3 regions of the Streptomyces sp. NPDC087420 genome follow, and region 1 is predicted to be linked to each of the others. Evidence: riboswitches for the same ligand, from Rfam matches in the RefSeq annotation. Region 1 holds a riboswitch; each other region holds the start of a gene.
What was found. Region 1 has a riboswitch for cyclic di-AMP ahead of ACIO1C_RS20900 (transglycosylase family protein). Riboswitches for the same ligand answer to the same signal wherever they lie in the genome.
Positions count from the first base shown of each region.

Region 2: linked by a shared signal. The riboswitch ahead of ACIO1C_RS03480 (M23 family metallopeptidase) and the one ahead of ACIO1C_RS20900 (transglycosylase family protein) in region 1 are both predicted to bind cyclic di-AMP.
Region 3: linked by a shared signal. The riboswitch ahead of ACIO1C_RS26075 (peptidoglycan DD-metalloendopeptidase family protein) and the one ahead of ACIO1C_RS20900 (transglycosylase family protein) in region 1 are both predicted to bind cyclic di-AMP.

Region 1 is NZ_JBIUXU010000009.1:304,810-309,260, reverse strand. Features, by position in the region: gene eno (phosphopyruvate hydratase) at 1-562, opposite strand, end outside; gene ACIO1C_RS20900 (transglycosylase family protein) at 947-1,627, opposite strand; cyclic di-AMP (ydaO/yuaA leader) riboswitch at 1,632-1,825, opposite strand; gene ACIO1C_RS20895 (transglycosylase family protein) at 2,125-3,120, opposite strand; gene ACIO1C_RS20890 (cytochrome P450) at 3,302-4,451, opposite strand, start outside.
Region 2 is NZ_JBIUXU010000002.1:19,049-23,499, reverse strand. Features, by position in the region: gene ACIO1C_RS03495 (hypothetical protein) at 1-81, shown strand, start outside; tRNA gene ACIO1C_RS03490 (tRNA-Met) at 200-273, shown strand; gene ACIO1C_RS03485 (PP2C family protein-serine/threonine phosphatase) at 747-1,883, shown strand; cyclic di-AMP (ydaO/yuaA leader) riboswitch at 2,177-2,330, shown strand; gene ACIO1C_RS03480 (M23 family metallopeptidase) at 2,342-3,400, shown strand; gene ACIO1C_RS03475 (aldo/keto reductase) at 3,501-4,445, shown strand.
Region 3 is NZ_JBIUXU010000012.1:335,484-339,934, forward strand. Features, by position in the region: gene ACIO1C_RS26060 (helix-turn-helix domain-containing protein) at 1-268, shown strand, start outside; gene ACIO1C_RS26065 (DUF6126 family protein) at 316-438, shown strand; gene ACIO1C_RS26070 (tyrosine-protein phosphatase) at 460-1,272, opposite strand; cyclic di-AMP (ydaO/yuaA leader) riboswitch at 1,647-1,808, shown strand; gene ACIO1C_RS26075 (peptidoglycan DD-metalloendopeptidase family protein) at 1,813-2,727, shown strand; gene ACIO1C_RS26080 (SGNH/GDSL hydrolase family protein) at 2,887-3,720, shown strand; gene ACIO1C_RS26085 (STM4011 family radical SAM protein) at 3,710-4,451, opposite strand, start outside.

The sequences.
Region 1 (4,451 bases):
AGACCTCGGCGCCCCAGCGCAGGGCCTCGGAGAAGGACTCCGCGCCGATCGGGGCGATCATGAACTCCTGGATGTCCACGTTCGAGTCGGCGTGCGAGCCGCCGTTCAGGATGTTCATCATCGGAACGGGCAGCAGGTGCGCGTTCGGGCCGCCGAGGTAGCGGAAGAGCGGCAGGTCGGAGGCCTCGGAGGCGGCGTGCGCGACGGCGAGGGAGACGCCGAGGATGGCGTTGGCGCCGAGCGACGACTTGTCCGGGGTGGCGTCCAGGTCGAACATCGCCTGGTCGATGAGGCGCTGCTCGGTGGCGTCGTACCCGACCAGCTCCGGGCCGATCTGCTCGATGACGGCGAGGACGGCCTTCTCGACACCCTTGCCCTGGTAACGGTTGGGGTCACCGTCGCGGAGTTCAAGGGCCTCGAACGCACCGGTGGAGGCACCGGAGGGGACAGCAGCACGGCCGGTGCTGCCGTCGTCGAGGCCGACCTCGACCTCGACCGTGGGGTTGCCTCGGGAGTCGAGGATTTCCCGGGCTACGACGACGTCGATGGACGGCACGAGCATCTCCTTCATGGGATGTGACGCTTTGGGTGCGGGGCCGCTCGGCCGCGCGACACGAGCCTAACCGGCCCCGGGCCGTCGGCAGGCCGGTGCCCGCCCGCTGGGACGAAATGAAGACGTCATCCTGATGACATGGGGGCGAACGGGCGTGGGGCGGGCCGTTCCGGCCGGTCGTGCGGCCGGGCACGTGGCTGGGTCGTGCGGCTGGGCGCGTGGCTGGGTCGTGCGGCCGGGCGCGTGCCTCGGTCGTGCGGCCGGAACGGGGAAACCCCGGCCCGCGCGCGTACGGGGGAAGAACGCGCGGAGCCGGGGTGGACCGGGGTGGGGCCGCGGAGGGGGACGGACGGCCCCGGGGGGTGAGCGGGTCAGCTCACCGTGCGACCGGGCTCAGCTCAGGTGGAGCTGCTGGCCCGGGAAGATCACGTCCGCGTCCGTGACGATGTCCTTGTTCAGGTCGAACAGCTTCTTCCAGCCACCCTTGACGTGGTGACCGGCGGCGATCTTCGACAGGGTGTCGCCGGACTTGACCTTGTACTCGCCGTCACCCTTCTTGATCGTGGTGGGACGGCTCGTACCGCGCGAGGCCGGCTGCTCGGCGCTGCGCGTCGACGGCGCGGACTGCTGCGGCGCGGACTGCTGCGGCTGCGCGGCGGGCTGCTCGGCCGGCTGCGACGGGGCGGCCGGGGCGGAGTCGTTCGAGGCGCCGGAGAGGCCCACACCACAGCTCGGCCACGCGCCCTTGCCCTGGCCCGCGAGGACCTTCTCGGCGACGGCTATCTGCTGGGACTTGGAGGCCTGGTCGGCGCGGGCGGCGTAGGCGGTGCCGCCGTACGCGGCCCAGGTGGACGGGGTGAACTGGAGCCCGCCGTAGAAGCCGTTGCCGGTGTTGATGGACCAGTTGCCGCCGGACTCGCACGCGGCGACCTGGTCCCACTCGGCGGTGGTGGCGGCGGAGGCGGACGTGGCGCCGAGCAGCGGGACCGCGACGGCGGCACCGGTCACCCCGGCGAGCGTGGCGTAACGGACGGCCTTGGACGGACGGCGGTGCTTGGCCTTGGAACGCAGCATGAAGCTATCTCCTCACCGACGCCTGCGAGGTCAGCTGTCGGGTTCGGGCCAAGTGAGTTGCCCGGCCGCGTGCCAACGGGGCCTTCCGGCCTCGCTGTACGCGGCTTCACCCCGAGCCGGTCGTCGGCCGTCTCTCGACGGCCGGGGCCGGCACCTAACCTTTGGGTCCCCCGCTCCTGCCTTCGGCGCTTGACGCGACGATTACTCCCCCCGACCGACGGCAGGATTCGGCGTGACGGTCGACGAGGCCCGCGGTGCGAGCGGTTCAGACCGTAGACACAGGTCCACCCGATGTTCAAAGAGCCCGATCCGGGAAAAATCGCCCGAACTCCCCTGTGTTCCGTCTGTGTTTTCGCAGGTGAGGGCCGAAAACGTGCCACCTGGGGGCCAAAGGTCCTCTGTTGAGACAAAGAGACCCTTGTCTCACTTGCGCAGAAGTGGACATAGGGTCTCCAACCGCCCCCGGAGGCGGACCGGGGGCGGACCGTCAACTGCTCCTACTTCACGCCGAGATCAACGGTCTGGCCAGGCAGGATGAGATCGGGGTCGGAGCCGAGCACGTCCTTGTTCGCCTCATAGAGGGCGGACCAGCCGCCCTCGACCCCGTTCTCGTCCGCGATACGCCACAGGCAGTCACCGGCGCGTACGACGTACTCGCCGTCGGGGGTGCCGGCGACGCCGGTCGTCACACCCTCCGCGTCACGTGTCACCCCGTCACCTCGGGAGGCGTGACGGCCGCTTTCGCGCTCTTCGCCCGAGTTGTCCGGCGTGGCGCCGGTCGCGCCGGGGGAGGCCGCCGGGGCCTCGGGGGCCGCGCCGCCGCGGTGCTTGCCCTTGACGGTGTCCGTGGTGGCTCCGGAGGAGGGGGTGGCGGAGCGGGAAGGGCTGGGCGTGCCCGCGTCCGTGGCGCCGGTGTCCGTACCGTCGCCGCTGCCGCCCCGCTCGTCGCCCGCGCTCTTCGCACGTGCGGAGGGGGTGCTGTCGGGAGTGGTCGGGGTGGTGTCGGAGCCTTCCGCCCGATCCGTGTCCGCCGCGCTGCCGGGCTCCGTGGACGCCTCCGGGGTCGCGGACTCCTCGGTTGCCCCGGGAGCCGCTCCGGGGTCCACCTGGGGCTCCTCGGTGTTCTTCAGGAGTCCCGCGACGGGCGCGCAGCTGGCCCAGGCCGACGGGCCCTGGGCGTCGAGGATCTTCTCGGCGACCGCTATCTGCTGCGAGCGGCTGGCGAGGTCGGGGCGGGTCGCGTAGTCGCCGCCGCCGAAGTCGTCCCAGGTCTCCTGGGCGATCTGGAGTCCGCCGTAGTAACGGTTGCCGAGGTCCGCGCTCCACGCGCCCCCGCTCTCGCAGTCGGCGACGCGGTCCCAGGTGGAGGCGTCCGCCGCGCTCGCGGAGGTGGCGCCGAGCAGAGGAATGGCGATCGCGGAGCCGGTCACCCCCGCCGCGACGATGAGGGCGGGCGCCTGGCGGGGGCGACGGTGTCGGCCGTTCGCGGACATGCGGTTGCCTTCCGTGTGCCGTACGACGCAGGGAGCGTCACACGTGAAATCGACTACAGCGTGTGGCTGCTGAGCTGTCGGTGAACGTAGCCGGACTCGAACGCTTGTCACAAGTCGATGCAGGGGAGATCACGTGAAAGTCACATTCCTGACGGACCGTCAGTTATTTCAGGGCTGCTGGTCAGCTGGGCAAAGGCGTGAACTGCACCGGAAGTGTGCGCAATCCACGCATGATGAGCCCTCCCCGCCACCGCAAATCGGCTGGATCTCCCGCAAGTCGCACATCGGGCAGGCGCGTCAGCAGCGTGCCGAGCGCGGCCTGTCCTTCCAGCCGGGCGAGCGGCGCGCCGACGCAGTAGTGGATGCCGTGTCCGTAACCGAGATGCTGATTGTCACGCCGTGCGAGATCCAGCCGGTCCGGATCCTCGAACCGCGCGGGGTCCCGGTCGGCCGCCGCGAGGACCACCAGGACGGGATCGCCGGTCGCGACCGCCTGCCCGCCGAGCGTCAGCGGCTCGGTGGCATACCGCCACGTCGCCAGTTCCACCGGCCCGTCGTAGCGCAGCAGTTCCTCGACGCCGGTCGCCAGCAGGCCGCTCTCCCCCGCGTCGAGCGAGGCCTGGAGCAGCGCGCGCTGCCCCGGGTGGCGCAGCAGCGCGTACATGCCGTTCCCGATGAGGTTGACGGTCGTCTCGAACCCGGCGAAGAGAAGGATGAAGGCCATCGCGGCGGCCTCGTTCTCGGTGAGGTGCTCGCCGTGGTCGCTCGACCGGATCAGGTCGGAGATCAGGTCGTCGCCCGGGTTCTCCCTCTTACGGTGGATGAGTTCGGCGAGATAGCTCCGCATCTTCTTGACCGACCGCGCGACGCCGCCGCGCGGGCCGCCGCCGTGGCGGATCATCATCCCGGCCCAGTCGCGGAAGTCGTCCTGGTCCTCGCGCGGCACCCCGAGCAGGTCGCAGATCGCGTAGATGGGGAGAGGGAAGGCGAAGTCGTGGATGAGGTCCGCCTCGCCCTTCGCCGCGAAGCCGTCGATGAGACGGTCCGTCAGCTCCTGCACGCGTGGCGCGAATTGAGCCACGCGCCGGGGGGTGAAGGCCTTGGACACGAGCCGCCGCAGCCGGGTGTGGTCCGGCGGGTCGATGTTCAGCAGATGGGTCATCAGCTCGGCGTTGCGCTCCCCCGGGATCCCCGTCCTCCCCTTGGCGTGCGCCGACCCGGCGTGGTGGACGGGGTTCTTGGAGAGCCGGGGGTCGGCGAGCGCCCGCTTGGCGTCGGCGTACCGCGTGACGAGCCAGGCCTCCACGCCGCTGGGCAGCTCGGTCCGGTAC
Region 2 (4,451 bases), on a different contig from region 1:
GCCGCTGAGCAGGAGCGCTACCAGCGGCTTCTCGTGGAGTGGGCCGCCGCGGTGCGGGCCGACGTGGTGGAAGCGGCGTAGGGCAGCTCCGTACGGCTTCTCCGGCGCGGGGCGCGAGCGGTACCGAGGGGGGCGGTGAGCGGGGCGGCCGTAAATGGGAATGATCTTGGTCCGGATGGCGTAGAGTCAGGTTTACCGACGCGGGGTGGAGCAGCTCGGTAGCTCGCTGGGCTCATAACCCAGAGGTCGTAGGTTCAAATCCTGCCCCCGCTACTCAGTAGGACCGAAGGCCCGGATCCCCAGTGGATCCGGGCCTTCGGCGTTCCCGGGCAGGTGTCGCTCCCGGCCTCCGCCCGTGCGGTGGCGCCTTCGCGCGGGCCGCCGCGTACGGTGAAGGGGCAGTGGTGGAGCGATCGGTCCGTAGCCCACTCGGTCGATGGCGACTCGCCGCCCGGCGCGGCGGCGACCAGCCTGAGGTGAGCGCGGTACCGTCCGCAGCCGAAGCCGGACCGGGCAGGAGACCACAGGTGGGGAAGCTGAGGAAGCCGGGGCTGAGAAGGCCGGGGAAGGGCGCCGGTGAAGCGGGCTCCGGCTCGGGTGGTACGCGCCCCGCCGCCGGTACGCCCCGGCCGCCCGGCCCCGCCACCGGCTTCGGTACCCGCTTCGAAGGCGGCTTCGACCCCTCCGGCGGTACCGGCAGCACCCCGGTCGCGGTCGGTGGCGGCCGGATCCCGGACGGCGGCTTCATCGACCGGGGCGTGGGCGCGGAGCCCGGCCGTATCGGACGCAGGGTCGTCCGCTACCTGCCCGCGCTGGTGATCGTCGTCGGAGTGATCTTCGACTCCGCGACCCCCACCCGCTTCACCGCCTCGCCCTTCTTCTGCTCCGCCCCCCTGGTCGCCGCTCCGTTCTTCACCCCCCTGGGCACCCTGCTCACCGGCGTCGCCGCCCTCTGCACCGAACTGGTCCTGCGCCTCCTCGACGGCACGGTCGGGAGCGCCGACGCCATCACCGAACTGCTGACGGTCCTCACCGTCTCCGTCCTCGCGCTCGGCATCAACCGGGTCGTGCGCCTGAGCGGCGAGCGCCTCGCGTCCGCCCGGATCATCGCCGAGACGGCCCAGCGCGCCGTGCTGCCCAGACCCGCCGACCGGATCGGCGGACTGCACATCGCCGCGCGGTACGAGGCGGCGCAGGAGGGGGCGTTCATCGGCGGGGACCTGTTCGCCGTACAGGACACGCCGTACGGGGTGCGTCTGGTGGTCGGGGACGTACGGGGGAAGGGCCTGGAGGCGGTCGAGGCGGTGGCGGTGGTCATCGGGGCGTTCCGGGAGGCCGCCGAGCAGGAGAGTTCGCTGGAGGGGGTCGCGCAGCGGCTGGAGCGTGCCCTCACGCGCGAGGGCACGCGGCGGGACGGGATCGACGTCTTCGAGGGCTTTACCACGGCCGTGCTCGCCGAGATCCCGAACGACGAGGCGGTGGTACGGCTGGTCAACCGCGGCCACCCCGAGCCGCTGCTGACCCACGCGGACGGCGTGGTGGTGATGCTGGCACCCGGTGACCACGCGCTGCCGCTCGGGATGAGCGAGCTGGGCGCGTGGCCGGACCGCGCGGACGCGGAGCCGTTCCCGCCGGGGGCGACCCTGCTCTTCTACACGGACGGCCTGTCCGAGGCGCGCAACGCGAAGGGCGTCTTCTACGACGCGCGTGAACGGCTGTCCGGGCGGATCTTCCCGGGGCCCGACGAGATGCTGGACGCGCTCATCGGGGACGTACGCGTGCACACGGGCGGCGGCAACACGGACGACATGGCGCTGCTGGCGGTCAGCCGGCCCGTCCAGGGGCAGCCGGAACGGCGCAGGACGATGCCGGTCGTGCCCTAGGGCGCCCGATGCCCGATGCCCGATGCCCACCGTCCGACGCCCCACCACCCGTTCCGCACGCTCCGTGATCGCCGCGTACCGCTCCGCACAACGCCTGACCACCCGTCAGAAACCTCTGACCCCCCGAGTGGCCACCGAAGACGATCAACTCGCCCGCTTGCGCCTCGATGTGTCCCGTTACGTCCGTTGCGAATTCGTTAACGATCATCCGGAACAGCTTGGAATAAAGCCCATGTCTCTATTAACGTTCGATAACGCAGCGCGGTCGTCCCAGCCGTCGTAAGGACGGCGCCGTGCCGCACGCGCCGAATCCCGCAAGGGAACCGGGGAACCACCAATTGGGGTGAATCGGGGGCTTCTTGCTGCCTTGTGCCGCGAGAGCACCCGTAGGAGACCTTCCTGCTCCGAACCCGTCAGCTAACCCGGTAGGCGAGAAGGAAGGAAAGGAGCGCGCCCCAGTGGCGTCCAACAAGCCTGCCCTCGAAGCCCCCTTCGAAACGGAAACCTTCGAACCGCCGACGTTCGGCACCGAAGCGGACCGGACCTGGGGGGAGTGGAATCCCACCGAGGACTCCCTGCTTCCCCCCGTACGAGGCAGGCACCGCGTCGCCAAGCAGCGCGGACTGGCCCGCAGTTCCACGGTCCTCGGCGTCGGCGTCCTCGCCGCCGTCGGTGCGGGCGGCATCGCCACCGCGCAGGACAAGCCCGCCGTCTCCATATCCCTGCCCGATGCCATCACGGACAATCTTCCGGCCGCCAAGTCGCTGCCGGGCGTGGGTTCGCTGGGTACGGAAGAGGCCAAGCCGAGCGCGCTCGCCACCGACCCGCTGACCACGGCGGGCATGACCACCGCGGACTTCCAGCAGGGCGCCACCGACGCCGGCGAGGCGCTGCGCGCCCGCATCCTCCAGCAGGCCGAGGCGCAGCAGGCCGAGGCCGACGCCACGACCAAGGCGGCCGAGCAGACGGCGGCGGCCGAGAAGGCCGCGGCGGACGCGGAGAAGCGCCAGACCGAGGCCGAGAAGAAGATCCAGGCGGCGAAGGACAAGGCGGAGGCCGAGGCCAAGGCCAAGGCGGCCGCCAAGGCCGAGAAGGAGCGCCTGGCCAAGCTCGCGGAGAGCTACACCCTCCCCGTGGTCTCGTACACGATCACCTCCACCTTCGGCCAGGCCGGCTCCATGTGGTCCTCCGGCTACCACACCGGGCTGGACTTCGCGGCCCCGACCGGCACGCCGATCAAGGCGGTCCACAGCGGCACGGTCCAGTCGGCCGGCTGGTCCGGCTCGTACGGCTACCGCACGGTGCTGGAGCTCGACGACGGTACGGAACTGTGGTTCTGCCACCAGTCCTCGATGACCGTCACCGCCGGCCAGAAGGTCTCCACGGGCGAGGTCATCGGCCGCGTCGGCGCGACCGGCAACGTGACGGGCCCGCACCTGCACCTGGAGGTCCACGCCCCGGGCGGCACGGGCATCGACCCGATGGGCTGGCTCCAGAGCAAGGGCCTCAACCCGTAGCGGATCGATCGCGCGCCGGGGGCGGCGGAACAGCACCGGCCCCGGCGTTGTCGAGCCCGGGCCGGAATAGCCCCCGGCCCCCGCGTCGTTGGGGCAGTTCATGACAGATCTCCGCACCCTCGGCTCCTCCGACCTCCGGGTCTTCCCCCTCTCCCTCGGCGGCAACGTCTTCGGCTGGACGTCCGACGAGGCCGAATCCTTCGCCGTCCTGGACGCGTACGCGGCCGTGGGCGGCAACTTCGTGGACACCGCCGACACGTACTCCTCCTGGGCGCCGGGACACCAGGGCGGTGAGTCGGAGACCGTCCTCGGGAACTGGATCGCCGCGCGCGGCAACCGCTCCGAGGTGGTCGTCGCGACCAAGGTCGGCGCCCACCCCCAGTACAAGGGCCTGCGGGCGGCCACCATCAAGGGCGGGGTCGAGGAGTCGCTGCGCCGGCTCCGTACGGACTACATCGACCTCTACTACACGCACTTCGACGACCCCGAGGTGCCGGTCGAGGAGATCATCACCGCGCTGGACCAGCTGGTGAAGGACGGCAAGGTCCGGGCGATAGCCGCGTCCAACCTCAGCACCGAGCGGCTCGCCGCCTCGCTCGCCTTCTCCGAGAGTGAGGGGCTGGCCCGCTACGAGGTCCTCCAGCCCCGCTACAACCTGGTCTCCCGCGACACCTACGAGGGCCCGCTCCAGGACCTCGTGGCCGAGCACGGGCTGTCCACCGTGCCGTACTCGTCGCTCGCGGCGGGCTTCCTCACCGGCAAGTACCGCCCCGGGACCACGGTCGACAGCCCGCGGGCGGCGGGGGCGGGCGCCCACCTGGAGACCGAGCGCGGCCAGGCCGTGCTCGCCGCGCTGGACCGGGTCGCCGGGGCCCGTGGCGTCGAGGTCGGCACGGTCGCGCTGGCGTGGCTGGCGGCGCAGCCGACCGTGGTGGCCCCCCTGGCGTCCGCGCGGACCGTCGAGCAGCTGCCGGTGCTGCTGGCGTCGACCGGACTGGAGCTGACGGCGGAGGAGTTGGCGGACCTGACCGCCGCATCCGCGTAGCACGTG
Region 3 (4,451 bases), on a different contig from region 1:
GGGCCGGGCCATGCAGCCGCTGCGGGTCGTGGTGCCGTACGGGGCGCAGGGCGACCTCGTCCGCGTACACCCCGGGGAGGAGTGGCTCTACGTCCTCGGCGGGCGGCTGCGGCTCGGCCTCGGGGACGCGACGCACATCCTCGGGCCCGGGGACAGCGCGCACTTCGACTCGCTCACCCCCCACCGGCTCGCCGCCGCGGACGCCGGCGGGACCGAGCTGCTGTTCGTCCACACCCTGCTCCAGAGCCCCGCCGCCGATCTCCACTGACGGCTCCGCCGGTCTTCACCGACGGCCTTCGAGAAAGGTTCGACACCATGCCGGAGAACAAGAAGAACCGCACCCTGCCCCGGGGGCTCGTCATCCGCCTCTTCGCCTACCTGATCGCGGGCCACCTCTTCGCGGGCTTCCTCTACCTGCTGTTCAGCGTCGGCTCCTAGGGCAGCCTTCCGGGGTGCGTCCTAGGACGCGTCCAGCAGGCCCTCGCGCAGCCGTTCGCGGGTCTCCGGGGTGAGGCCGAGGCCCTCGGAGAGGTAGCGGTCGGTGGAGCCCCAGGTGGTCGTGATCGTGTCGAAGGCCGCTTCGAGGTACGCGGCGCGCGCGTCGAAGAGCGGGCCCAGCAGCTCCATCACCTCCGCGGACATCCCGGCGGGTGAGGTGTCGCTGCGGCGGACCTTGTAGCGGCGGCTCGGCTCGTTCGACTTGAGGTAGTCCTCCTCGATCGCGTCCCGCTCCACACCGACCGCGAGCAGCGACACCGCGACCGACAGGCCGGCGCGGTCCTTGCCCGCCGCGCAGTGCATGAGCGCGGGGACGTTGTTGTCGGCGAGGGCGTGCAGGACCCTGCTGTGCTCGGCGGTGCGGTCCCTGATGATCGTGCGGTACGAACCGATCATCCGGGCCACCGCCTTCCCGTCCGCGAGCAGCGACCGCAGCTGGCCGAGGTCGCCGTCCCGGACCATCCGCCAGAACTCGGCGCCGTCCGCCGGGTCCGTGAGCGGGATGTTCACGTTCCGTACGCCGGGCAGCTCGATGTCCTCCCCGTCGAGGCGCACGTCGGCCGCGTTGCGGAAGTCGAAGACCGTGTGCAGGCCCAGTGACGCGAGGTGAGCGGCGTCCGCCGGGGTGGCCCCCGCGAGGTGCCCGCTGCGGTAGAGCCGCCCGTACCGCACCTTCCTGCCGTCCGTGGTCGGCAGCCCGCCCACGTCGCGGAAGTTGCGTACCCCTGTCAGCTCCGGCTCGACCGGTGGCACGTGCGGCAGATTCTGGGTCACGGGCTGCTCCTCCGTGTCTGCCGTCGGCGCGGCTCGCCGACGATGTCGACTGAGACCCTACGACATGGGCGCCCGGGTAATTGGTGACATCTGTCCGTATTGAGGCATTACGCATAACCTGCCCCGATCGAGGGGGAGATGGCCCTCGACCCGTGAGCAGGATCATATCCGTGACGGTGCGTGGTGGTCACGGAAAACGGAATTGCGTCGTCAGAAGGAAAGCGAAGATCGCATATCCACGCAGGGTGACCGGAAAGGCCGGAAGATATCGGAGCGTGCACGAATGAGAGGAACCAGCGGCTTGTACCGGCCGTCCGCGTCGGTTTACGTTCACCCTCAATCCGAGCGGAACGCCTAATCCTGCCGCCGCCCGGAATTCGTACCCACCCACCATCCACGCGTGGCAGGAGCGGGGGACCCAGGTAGTACGCCGTTCCGTTTCCGCGGACGGCTTGGGGTGAAGTCGCGCGGCAACCGCGACCGGGCATCTCCAGCCCGAACCCGACAGCTCACCTCGTAGGCGCCGGAGAGGAATTCGCCATGCCCGCCAAGGGTAAGCACCGCCGTCCCAAGAGCAACCCGATCACCCGCGGATTTGTCCTGGCCGGAACGGGCGGAGCCGCAGTCGTGCTTCCGCTCATCGGCGCCACCGGGGCGCACGCCGCACCGGCCGCCGCCGCCGGATCCGTCACCGCGTCCGCCGCGTCCGCCGTCCACGCCGCTCCCGCGTCCGTGACGCGGGCCGCCGCCGCGAAGACCGCCGCGACCTACCGCGTGGTCTCCGGCGACTCCCTGTCGAAGATCGCCAAGAAGAAGAAGATCGCGGGCGGCTGGAAGAAGCTGTACGCGGACAACAAGCGCGTCATCGGCTCCGACCCGTCGCTGATCCACCCCGGCCAGAAGCTGACCCTCGGCGCCAAGGCCCCCGCGGCCGACCGCGCCAAGGCCCCCACCACGGCCTCCCGCTCCGCCGAGCGCACCGCGCCCAAGAAGGCCGCGCCGGTGAAGAAGGCCGCCCCGGCGGCCGAGACGGCCGTGAAGAAGGCCTCCGCCTTCACACTGCCGGTCTCCGGCATCGCCATCGGCACGCCGTACCACGCCTCGGGCAGCAACTGGTCGAGCGGCTACCACACCGGCGTGGACTTCCTGGCGCCCTCGGGCACCGTGGTGAAGGCCGTCGGCGCGGGCACCGTCGTGAGCGCCGGTGACGGCGGCTCGTACGGCAACCAGGTCGTCATCCGGCACGCGGACGGGATGTACTCGCAGTACGCCCACCTGTCCTCGATCGCCGTCTCCGCCGGACAGTCCGTCAGCGAGGGCCAGCAGCTGGGGCTCTCCGGCGCCACCGGCAACGTGACGGGACCGCACCTGCACTTCGAGATCCGTACCGGCCCCGACTACGGCTCGGACGTCGACCCGCTGGCCTTCCTGCGCCAGCAGGGCGTCGTCATCTGATCCCCTCCGGGCTCTCTTCGGCCCCGCTCCGGTGATTCCTTTTCACCGGAGCGGGGCTATTCCCGTTTGGGCCAAACTTGACCGATGGCATATCTCACCCTGCGTCAATCTCTTGTTACGGTCGCGTAGGTCACATCCCCGGGTGAATGATGTGCTGCTGTGGCAGACGATTCGAGAACGAGAAGACGTGGCACATTCGGGTCGTACGCAGCGCTCGGTGACAGTTTCACGGAGGGCGTGGGCGATCCGGGGCCTGACGGGACGTATGTGGGCTGGGCGGACCGGCTCGCCGTTCTGCTCGCCGACCAACTCCCCGTTCCCGGCGAGCCGGGAAAGGCCGCGGACACCGTCCACGGCGATTTCCGGTACGCGAATCTCGCGATACGGGGCCGGCTGCTCGACCACATCGTCGAGGAACAGATCCCGCGGGCCCGTGAACTCGCCCCGGACCTGGTGACCTTCTGCGCGGGCGGCAACGACATCATCCGGCCGGGCTCCGACCCCGACGACGTGGCCGAGCGCTTCGAGCGGGCCGTCGCCGACCTGTCCGGCGCGGTCGGAACGGTCATGGTGACGACCGGCTTCGACCCCAGGAACGTACCCGTGCTGCGGCATCTGCGCGGCAAGATCGCCACCTACACCGCGCACGTCCGGTCCATCGCCGACCGGTACGACTGCCCGGTCCTCGACCTGTGGTCGCTCAAGTCCGTCCAGGACCGGCGGGCCTGGGGCAGCGACCGCCTCCACCTGTCGCCCGAGGGCCACACCCGGGTCGCGCTGCGCGCCGGGCAGGTGCTCGGCCTCGACGTGCCCGCCGACCCGGACCAGCCGTGGCCGCCGCAGGTGCCGCGCGGCACGTTCGAGGTGCGGCGCGACGACATCCACTGGGCCAGGGAGCACCTGGTGCCCTGGATCGGCCGGCGGCTGCGCGGCGAGTCCTCCGGTGATCACGTGGCGGCCAAACGTCCCGACCTGCTGCCGCTCAAGTGCTGATGCGCCCCGCGAGGGACGGGGATATGGACAGGGACACCGGTACGGGGCCGGCCTGCGCGGCGGGCCCGGCCGGGACGCGCTCCAGCACCCCGCCCGCGAACACGTCGTACAACGGCAGCGTCTCCAGGTGCACATAGCCGATGTGGCAGTCGCACACGGCCAGCGGACAGCCCCGGGGACCGAGGGCCGCGCGGTACGAACCGTCGTACAGGTTGCCCAGCTCGGCGCGGACGAAGTGGCAGCGCCGTACCGTACCGTCGCCGTCCACGGAGATGACCGACTCGCCCGTGCGGCAGGGCAGCCCGGCCGAGCGGTGCGGATGGCGGCTGTACGGGAACAGCGGGTCGAGGTCCGTCCACCGGGCGGCCTCGTCGTCGCCGTACGTGTGCCCCTCGGCCGCGTTGATCCAGAGATAGACGTGCTCCGGCAGCTCCGCGCGGAGCCGGCGCGCGTGCTCCAGATGCTCGGGCAGGCCGACCACGCCGACGCTGAACCGCACCCCACGGGCCGCCAGGTCATGGCACTTGGCGAGGAAGCGGTCGTACGGCGTCTGTCCCGGGTGGTACGTGCACCAGAGGGCGAGGGTCTCCGGATCGGCGTCCGCCAGCCAGTCGGTACGGCAGCTCAGGTTCGTCTGGACGGCGACCCGGCGGATGTGCGGCAGATGCGACAACTCGGTGAGCGTGCGCCGGTACCAGGACCTGACCAGGCTCTCGCCCCAGGGGGTGAAG